Regions from separate parts of the Sphingomonas molluscorum genome, predicted to be linked through region 2. Evidence: predicted binding sites of a transcription regulator. Region 2 holds the regulator's gene; each other region holds the start of a gene.

Evidence for each region. The regulator LexA, encoded in region 2, represses DNA repair genes until DNA is damaged. The targets are predictions, from matches to a motif close to GTTCCNCNCTTGTTCT.
Region 1: a site for LexA is predicted at 1,499-1,514, ahead of ABDZ92_RS16930 (LexA family protein). Genes of this name have one in related genera too.
Region 3: a site for LexA is predicted at 1,906-1,921, ahead of uvrA (excinuclease ABC subunit UvrA). Genes of this name have one in related genera too.

Annotation. Positions count from the first base shown of each region.
Region 1 covers NZ_BAAAEL010000029.1:540-3,815, forward strand. The annotation lists gene ABDZ92_RS16915 (recombinase family protein) at 1-302, shown strand, start outside; gene ABDZ92_RS16920 (hypothetical protein) at 542-1,198, opposite strand; gene ABDZ92_RS16925 (helix-hairpin-helix domain-containing protein) at 1,208-1,408, opposite strand; gene ABDZ92_RS16930 (LexA family protein) at 1,548-1,979, shown strand; gene ABDZ92_RS16935 (Y-family DNA polymerase) at 1,983-3,245, shown strand.
Region 2 covers NZ_BAAAEL010000008.1:68,164-71,439, forward strand. The annotation lists gene ABDZ92_RS09655 (molybdopterin molybdotransferase MoeA) at 1-1,169, shown strand, start outside; gene lexA (transcriptional repressor LexA) at 1,224-1,898, shown strand; gene ABDZ92_RS09665 (ComEC/Rec2 family competence protein) at 2,295-3,276, opposite strand, start outside.
Region 3 covers NZ_BAAAEL010000002.1:423,506-426,781, reverse strand. The annotation lists gene uvrA (excinuclease ABC subunit UvrA) at 1-1,898, opposite strand, end outside; gene ABDZ92_RS06555 (hypothetical protein) at 2,475-3,276, shown strand, end outside.

The DNA.
Region 1 (3,276 bases), on a different contig from region 2:
TCGCGGCAGTAGCCGAGATGGAGCGCGACCTTATCCGAGAGCGCACCACGGCTGCGTTGATGGTTGCGAAGCGCCGCGGCAAGATCGGCGGCCGTCAGACAGTGATGACGCCGGCGCGGATCAAGGCGGCGCGTAAGCTCTTGGTCGCGGGTATGACGATCCGCCAAGTCGCGCCGGCGATCGGCGTCTCAGTCCCGACGCTCTACCGACATTTTCCGGGGCCGGTTCAGGATGCGATCAACGCGGAAGAGATGGAACAGGATAGCGCGGCAGTCGCATTGCACAGCAAACCTACGGAGTGAACGATGAAACTAGCAGCCCTAGTCGAAGCCCTGTCGAGGATCGCGAAGGAGCATCCGGATGCGGAGATCGTCATGAGCGACGGGGAGACTGCCTACAATCTTCGCGAGCGACCAATAGCCTGGTCGGACTTCCCTCATGATGGCAACGGTAGCGTCACGCTCTATTATGGTGGGCTGGCTGACGCACTTGGCCCTCGGCCGATGTCTCGCTGACCGCTGGGGACAGCTGCGCCTGCTAATCAGGCCGACGTTGCATCGGGAGGGGCGCCTTGTGCGATCAACCACTGTCTCCCAGTTCTAGCCTGAAGTCGCTCGACAATCTTTTGACCTCGCTCGGCGAATATCTCATCGAGGGCATCGACCAGCTTCGTCCAGTCGTTCGACCCTCCGATGTAGAACCCGAAGCGCAGGCTTAGACTGACGATGAAGCGCCCTTCATCCTCTTGGATCTCCATCTCATCGTTGACGGAATCATGATCTGCGACATGGGCGTATCGCTTATTCCGCATATCGATAATTTCGTCATGGGCACCGCGCAACGCCTCGGGCAGCGCATCGCGCGCGAAGCCACTACCGCTCCCTCCGGTGTGAAGCCGGACATAGGTGGCGACGAAGGCAGTCGTCAGCATGTCCAGTTCAAGGAACGCGACCATATCTGCCTTGAATCGATAGACAGCCAGCTTGTCCCTGATGTGTTTCAGCACTGTCACGTGGTAAAAGGATAATGACAGTCGCGAGAGCTGCTTCAGCTCCCTGTCAGCGGTTTCGAGGACTTTGCGACCGTCCTCGGCACGCGCGTAGATCGCCTCTTGCCACTCTTGTGGCAGATACTGGATCGCCTCTTCAGGAACGATATAATAGGCACCATCGTCGTCATCTGCGTCCGCGTCACTCATGCTTGTTCCTCAAGCAGGGTCGCCAACGGTGAGCGCCGCACTGCTGCCGTCGACCTTTCCGGCAAGTCCAGGCACTTCCTCCAGTTGGCGCAAATCGCTGAAGCCGCCGCGCTCCTCGCGGTAGCGCACGATTTCCGGGCCATGTCCGTTGAGGCCGGGGACGGCATCTAGCTCATCGGCACTTGCGGTATTTACGTTGGTAGCTGGCATGGCGTTCTCCTGATGGTGCATCGTGCCATCTGTCGCCACGGCCGCAAGCGAAACCGTCGACCGTATTGCGGCGAACGGTTCAACATGCCTGTTCCCTTTTCGTTCTCTAGCGAGTTACAAGGCGGTGAAGGGAATCAACATGCTGCCTCTGATGCAGCCGGTCCCGGTCGCCGGGGTGCCACGGGAAACTGTCCTTCGCATCGTCGGCGCTGCCGGCGCCGGCTTTCCAAGCCCGGCCCAAGATTGGGAAGATGACGCGATAAGCCTGATCGAGCTGCTGCGTCTCGATCGGGCGGCCTCGTTCGTGTTCCGCATCAGCGGCAACAGCATGATCGAAGCGGGCATCTACGACAATGACGTGGTGGTGGTCGATCGTGACACGCGCCCTGCAGAAGGGCATATCGTGATCGCGATCGTCGATGGCGGCTTCGTCTGCCGCCAGCTTGTCCGGCGCCGGGGCGCCGCCTTCCTCGAAGCGCGCAATAGCCAGCAATGCTACGAACCTACCTCGGCCGAAGGGGTCGAGATCTGGGGTGTCGTGCGGACTGGCGTGCGCGACTATCGGCGCTAGGTCGTGTCTTGGGCAATCGTCGACGTAGCCAACTTCTATGTCTCGGCCGAACGCCTGTTCGATCCGAGCCTGCGGGACGTGCCGGTCATCGTCCTGTCGAACAATGACGGGTGCGCGGTCGCCCGCTCAGAAGAGGCGAAGGCGCTGCACGTCCGCATGGGCGAGCCGGTCTTCAAGATTCGCGACCGCATCAAGCGTCACGGCATCCAGCTCCGATCGAGCAACTACGAACTGTATGCGGATCTCAATCGTCGCTTCAATTCGGTGATCGCCGACCATTCGGAGACGGTCGAAATCTACTCGATCGACGAGAGTTTTTTCCGGTTGCCCGTGCTTTCCACCGGGCTTGGCGACGTCGCGACCGCGCACGCGGTCCGCGAGGATATTGCTCGATCAGTCGGGCTTCCGACCCGCATCGGCCTAGGTCCGACCCGCACCTTGTCGAAGGTTGCGAACGCGTTGGCGAAGGCGACGGAGAAGGTGTGGGGCGGGGTGGTCGACCTTCACGATCTCGAACTGCGCCGGCGTCTGTTCCAGCAATGGCCGGTCGGAGAAGTGTGGGGCATCGGGGGTGCGCTGGAAACGCGTCTTCGGCCCCTCGGTGTGAGGACGACGGCGGACTTGGCCGCACTGCCCCCGACAGTCGCGCGAGACGTGGGAACGGTGGTGCTGGAACGCCTTGTCCGCGAACTGGGCGGGACCGAGTGCGATGACTTCAAAGTAGCGCCCGAACCGCTCAAGGCGACCGCGGTGACGCGCCAGTTTGGCGCACCTGTCTCTGATCCCGTCGAGCTGCGCGAAGCGATGGCGAGGCGCGCGGCGCGCGCTACCGAGAAGATACGCGCGCAAGGACTCGCGGCGAGCCGGCTGATCGCCTTCGCGCATGGCTCGCGCTATCGGCCGAACCCGCCCTCGGCGTCGCGATCGGCGCGTCTCTCCCCGCCGACGAACGATCCCCGCGTGATCGTTGGGATCGCGGGGAAGATGATGGATGCGATGTTTCAGCCGGGAGGCGTCTATACCAAATGCGGCGTGCTGCTGGAGGATCTGGTGCCGGAGGGCGAAGGGCAAACGGACCTGTTCGCGACGGCTGATCCCAAGGCGCCAGCGCTGCTAGCGGCGATGGACGGCCTCAACAGCCGCTTCGGTCGCAACACCATCGTCCTGGGGGCGCAGGGGTGCGGCGCACGGTCATTCGATACCAAGCGATCGCAGAAGAGCCCGGCGTGGACGACGCGGATCGGAGAAATTCCCGTTGCACGCTGATCGACTAAACTACCACGTTTGCGAGTTTATT
Region 2 (3,276 bases):
TGCCGCTCGACGAGGCGCAGGCGCGGGTATTGGGCCTGGCCGCGCCGGTCGCCGTCGAGACGGTGCCGATCCGCGACGCCATCGGCCGCTGGGCAGCCGACGATCTGCCGGCGCTGCGCACCCAGCCCGAACGCGCACTGTCGTCGATGGACGGCTATGCGATCCGCTTCGCCGACCTGCCGGGACCGTGGGAGGTCATCGGGGAATCCGGGGCCGGGCGTCCGTTCGGCGGCCTGGTAGGAGCAGGCCAGGCGGCGCGCATCTTCACGGGGGCCGCATTGCCCGAGGGCGCCGACACGGTACTGGTGCAGGAAGAGGCAGCGCGCGAGAGCAGCCGTCTGATGCTGGCGGGCGAAGGGCCGCCGCGGCGCGGCAGCAGCGTGCGTGCGGCCGGGCTGGATTTCACCGCGGGCGAGCGGCTGCTGTCGGCCGGTGCGGCGATCACGCCGGCTGCGGCAGCGCTGCTGGCGGTGGGCGGGCACGGCATGGTTCCCGTCCGGCGCCGGGTGCGGGTGGCGATCGCGGCCACGGGGGACGAACTCGTGGCGCCGGGTTCCCCCCCCGACGCCGGGCTTCCGGAGTCCAACGGCGTGCTGCTGGCGGGCCTGCTCGGGCGGCTGCCCGTCGAACGGATCGACCTGGGAATCCTGCCGGACGACCTCTCCGCACTCACCGCCGCCTTCGCCGGGGTGGATGCCGATGTGCTGGTGACGACGGGGGGCGCCTCGGTCGGCGACCATGATCTGGTGCGGCCGGCGCTGGAGGCGGCAGGCGCGCGGATCGACTTCTGGCGCATCGCGATGCGGCCGGGAAAGCCGATGATGGCGGGCAGGCTCGGCGACGCCGTCGTGCTGGGGTTGCCGGGCAACCCGGTGTCCGCATTCGTGACAGCAACGCTGTTCCTGCTGCCGCTGGTGCGCACGCTCGCGGGCGCGGCCGATCCGCTGCCGCGGCGGCGGGTGGTGCCGCTCGGCGCGCCGCTGGCCGCGAACGACCGGAGGGCCGATCACCTGCGCGCGGAGCTGCGCGACGGGGTGGCTTTTCCCGCCCCCGCGCAGGACAGTTCCATGCTGCGCACGCTCGCCCGAGCCGACTGCCTGATCGTGCGTCCTCCCCATGCTGCCGCGGCAAACGCAGGCGACTCGGTGGAAATCCTGGATATCGGTTGACAGGGGGCGGCTCCGTTTCCTAAAGGTTCCATATCTGTTCCGACGGAGGACCGCATGCTCACGCGCAAGCAGCACGAGCTGATCTGCTTCATCGACGACCGGTTGAAGGAAACCGGCGTGTCCCCCTCGTTCGAGGAGATGAAGGAAGCGCTCGACCTCAAGTCGAAGTCGGGCGTGCATCGCCTGATCAGCGCGCTGGAGGAACGCCAGTTCATCCGTCGCCTGCCGAACCGCGCCCGCGCGCTTGAAGTGCTGCGGATGCCGGACCGGCCGGAAACGGCCAAGAAGGCGCCGGTCAAGACGGCGCCCGCCCGAAGCGCGCCGGTCGCGCCGCCCGCTCCCGCCAACGACGTCATCGAGATCCCGCTGCACGGCCGCATCGCTGCCGGCGTCCCGATCGAGGCGATGGAAGGCCAGCAGATGCTGCCGGTGCCGGCCGCGCTGCTGGGCTCGGGCGAGCATTATGCGCTGGAGGTCGCGGGCGACTCGATGGTCGAGGCCGGCATTCTCGACGGCGACTATGCGTTGGTCCGCCGCACCGATGCGGCGCGCGACGGCGAGATCGTGGTCGCGCTGATCGATGAGAACGAGGCGACACTGAAGTATTTCCGCCGCGAGGGCGCGATGATTCGCCTCGACCCGGCGAACCGCAGCTATGATCCGCAGCGCTATCGCCCGGATCAGGTGCGGGTGCAGGGGAAGCTTGCAGGACTGCTGCGCCGCTACTGAGGCGGACGCTGGGATCCTCCTATAGCCGGGTTGCGGCCATTGACGCGCCGCGACCCGGCTCATGTCGCTCTTCATTGCGCGTGTGGGCGCAGGGTGATGGCTCTCCAAAGGGGCATAGCGTGCGGCTCGTGGGAGTTCGCTCCGCGAGGGAGGTCGCCCGGCGCACATCATCCTGCCCGGCGGAGGCGGGACCCTCGCCATCGGAGCAGAGGTCGGATACGCCGAGTCCCTGCGTAGGCGGCGGCTCGGTTCCAAGCAGGACAACGACGTGCAGCACCCCAACCTGGGCTTCTGCCTCCGCAGGAGCATGCGTGGCAGGTGCCGTGGGAGAGGCTAGCAACCCCGGCCTTTGTCAGAATGACGAGGGCGGAGGTGGATAGCTGGCGCGGTGCGGCGTCAGGAATGCGGGCGGTGCCAGCCGCTCCTTCTGCGCCGCGGCCAGCGGTCTGCCACGGGCGCCGTTGTCGACGGGGTGATCCACGGGTGCTGATCCCCAGGGGCGCGGACGCGGCGCGCCTCGGGTGGATCGAAGCGGATGGCGACTCCGCCCGTTTGGGCGAGCACCGGTCGGTCGAGCCTAAGCCAGCGGGGCGTGCAGCCGCGCGGGAGGCGGCGTTCGCTGACGACGATGTCGGCGTCGCGGCATGCGGCGATCAGTTCGCGCACCGGAAGCAGGTAGCCGCTGCGCGTTGCGACGACGCGCCAGAGGCGGTCGGGGGCGGCAACATCGACGACGCAGACGTCGGCGGTGCAGCGGGCGTTAGGCTGCTCGGCGAGCGGGGGCAGTTCGCCTTCTACACCGCCCCCCTCCCCCAAGGTGCCCCGCACGTAGTCGCCTGCTCGGTCGCGGAGGATCGCCATGCCTCCCTCGGGCGTGCGGATGGCGAGGTGCCGGCCGTCGCTGGTGACGAGCAGGTCCGGCGCGGGCGTCTCGAGCGCCCACAGTGCCCCGGCCGCAAACGGTGCCAGCCCCAGCAGCCGGGTGCGCGTGCGCCATAGCGCCAGCCACAGCCCGCCTGCGACCATCAGCCCGAACGCTCCGCCCGGCATCGACGGCAGCGCCGCGACGGAGCCCGGGGCGGCTGCGACCGTGCGGGCGATCCAGAGCAGCAGCGACAGGGCGCGCTCGACCACCCACCAGGCCGGCGCGCCGAGGCCGAGGAGATCGAGCAGCAGTGCCAGCGCCTCCGCCGGCATGACGACAAAGGTGGTGAGCGGAATCGCGACGATGTTGGCGAGCGCCCCGTAAAGCCCGGCCTTGTGGAAGTGGAACAGGCCGATCGGCATCAGCACCGCCTCCACCGCGATGCCGGTCAGCAGCAGCGAGCCGAGCCCGCGCAGTAGCCGTCGCGGCAGGCTCTCGTCGCGCGCCTGGAAC
Region 3 (3,276 bases), on a different contig from region 2:
AGCACTTCGGGCAGCGTGCCTTGGGCCACGACTTCGCCGCCGCGGACGCCGGCGCCCGGCCCCATGTCGATCACATAGTCGGCGGTGCGGATCGCGTCCTCGTCATGCTCGACCACCAGCACGGTGTTGCCGAGGTCGCGGAGACGGCGGAGGGTGGCGAGCAGCATGTCGTTGTCGCGCTGGTGCAGGCCGATCGAGGGCTCGTCGAGGACGTAGAGAACGCCCGAGAGGCCCGAGCCGATCTGCGAGGCGAGGCGGATGCGCTGGCTCTCGCCGCCCGACAGCGTGCCGGAGGTGCGGTCGAGGTTGAGATAGTCGAGCCCGACGTTGTTGAGGAAGCCGAGGCGCTCGTCGATCTCTTTCAGGATCGCGGCCGAGATGGCGCGGTGCTGGTCGTTGAGCTGGGCGGGGAGCGCCTGGAACCAGGCGAGCGCGTCCACCACCGAGAGATGGGTGGCGTGGGCGATGTCCTCGCCCGCGACCTTCACCGCCAGCGCCTCGGGCTTCAAACGGGCGCCGCCGCAGGTCTCGCAGGGGTGGCTGGCCTGGTATTTGGACAGCTCCTCGCGCATCCAGGCGCTCTCGGTCTGGAGCATGCGGCGATTGAGGTTGCCGATCACGCCCTCGAACGGCTTCTTCACGTCGTACGACTTCTTGCCGTCGACGAAGGTGAGGGTGACGGGCTTGCCGCCGGTGCCGTGGAGGATGACCAGCTGCACCTCGCCGGGCAGGTCCTTCCACGGCGTGTCGAGGCTGAAGCCGAACTCGCGCGCGAGGCTGCCCAGCACCTGCATGTAATAGGGCGAGGGCGGGTTGGACTTGGCCCAGGGGACGATCGCGCCCTTCTTGATCGTGAGATCATGGTTGGGGACCACCAGGTCGGCGTCGAACTCGAGCTTTTCGCCCAGGCCGTCGCAGGCCGGGCAGGCGCCCTGGGGCGCGTTGAACGAGAACAGCCGCGGCTCGATCTCGGCAATGGTGAAGCCGGAGACGGGGCAGGCGAAGCGTTCGGAAAAGACGATGCGGTTGGCCGGGATGCCGGCGCCCTTCATCCCCTTGGTCGGGGTCGAGGCGGTCGCAAACTCCTGGCGCGCCTCTCGCACGCCGTTCTCGACTGCGTTCTCGGCTTCGCTCGAACTCCGCTCGAACCCAACGGGGGGCATCGGCGGCACGACCGCGTCGACCAGGTCGACATAGGCGAGGCCGTCGGCGAGTTTCAGCGCGGTCTCGAAGCTGTCGGCCAGCCGCGTGGCGATGTCGCCGCCGGTCACCAGGCGATCGACCACCACCTCGATGTCGTGCTTGTACTTCTTGTCGAGCGCGGGCGCGTCCTCGATCAGGTGGACTTCGCCGTCGATGCGGACGCGCTGGAAGCCGGCCTTCTGCCACTCGGCGAGCTCCTTGCGATACTCGCCCTTGCGCCCGCGCACGACGGGGGCGAGCAGCAGCAGGCGGGTGCCGTCAGGCAGCGCCAGCACGCGATCGACCATCTGGCTGACGGTCTGCGCCGCGATCGGCAGGCCGGTCGCGGGCGAATAGGGGATGCCGATCCGCGCCCACAACAGGCGCATGTAGTCGTAGATCTCCGTGACGGTCGCGACCGTGGAGCGGGGATTGCGGCTGGTCGTCTTCTGCTCGATCGAGATCGCGGGGGAGAGCCCCTCGATATGCTCGACATCGGGCTTCTGCATCATCTCCAGGAACTGGCGCGCATAGGCGGAGAGCGACTCCACGTAGCGGCGCTGCCCCTCTGCATAGATGGTGTCGAAGGCGAGGGAGGACTTGCCCGATCCCGACAGGCCGGTGATCACCGTGAGCGTATCGCGCGGGATGTCGATGTCGACGCCCTTGAGGTTGTGTTCCCGCGCGCCGCGGACGGAGATGTGGGTCAGACTCATGGAGGGCGTTCTACTTCCGTTCTGTGCGGGATGCCAGATGCGGGAGATAGGAAGGCGAGGTGGCGGTTGCGAGGGTGCGGGGGGGCGTGCGAAGGCACGCCGGTGAGACCTGCCCTTCGCGTAGGGAGAAGGTGCTTCGGCTCCCTCCTGCTCCACCGCCTTTCGTCTCTACCATTCAATCTTTAAACAATTCACCGAAAGCGATTGGTTATCGCACAAAGTGCCGAGCATCCGGTCAGGTGCTGAACCGAGCCTTCTTTCGAGCGGGCTGCTTGGGTCGTACCGGCTGTCGTGTGTTCGTCGCGAATGCCGATAATAGTTGACCACAGCGTCCCCGCTCTCTGATTTCGCGGCCGCGACGTGAGCCTGGAAGGCACGACAAAGTCTGCAACTTGCCGCCTCACCTTCGTCTGTAAGCTCACGGCGGTAGGCAAAAGTGGAGCACGACCGCTTAGGCGTTCTCAAAACAATGTTGCGTTCTCGGATAGTCGAGGCCTATCCCCGCTCTGGAGGGGGCATATGGTCGAAATACCAAAGACGCTTAGCGACGGATCACGTCTGCTCATCCCACCTGCCTTGAAGGCGGCTTATCTAGACTCACTGAAAAAGCATTCGTTGTTGGAAACGGCTGCTGGAGCGCGACCCGATCCTGCTCCCGTAGGGGGGCTCTCCCAGGAGGCCACCGATGAGCACTACGCGCATCAATTTGATGGTTCTGTTGCTCGCGCTCAGTTAGCGCTGCTCGATCCGAAGGGAGAGGTAGCCACTACCTCCAATACGCTGCTTCAGTTTTTCTCCGGCGGGACCCTCTGCTTTATTGATGTGCCGTCCGGCGCAGGTGCGGCAGCGCTCGCGATTATAAGCAGCATTGCTGAGCTAAGGGCCCAAGGCGTTCTCCCAAGGCAGCCGCTTTATGTCGAGCTGCTTCAAGGAGAAATTTCGGCACCCGCTCGAAGCTACGCAGACGAGCTCATGCATCAAGTTTCACGAGCGGCTGCGGAGCAAGCTATTTTCGTAAAGTGGTCATGTTTTTCTTGGGACGTGCTTTGTGAAGTAAGTAACGCTTCTCTTGTAGAGAAGATCGTGCTTGCTAAGCAAAACAGTCTCCAAACCTTGTTATTGATCTCGAATTTCAACGGTTTTTTGGAGCAGAGCAAAAAGAAGAAAGAGGCGCAGCCCCAGATATCAGAGCTATTCAAGTATTCTTCTGGCAAAATGAACGCCGCTGTCTGGATTGAGCCGCAGATGAGCGCGGCTAAACTTGGTTTATTCCCGTTCCTGATGGAAAAGGTGTTGTCGAAGCTTCCTGCCTTTGCCAAGTCGGTCCTTGGTGGTTCCGGTAATGAGGAAACAAGTTTTGCTTTTGCTCCGCCAATGA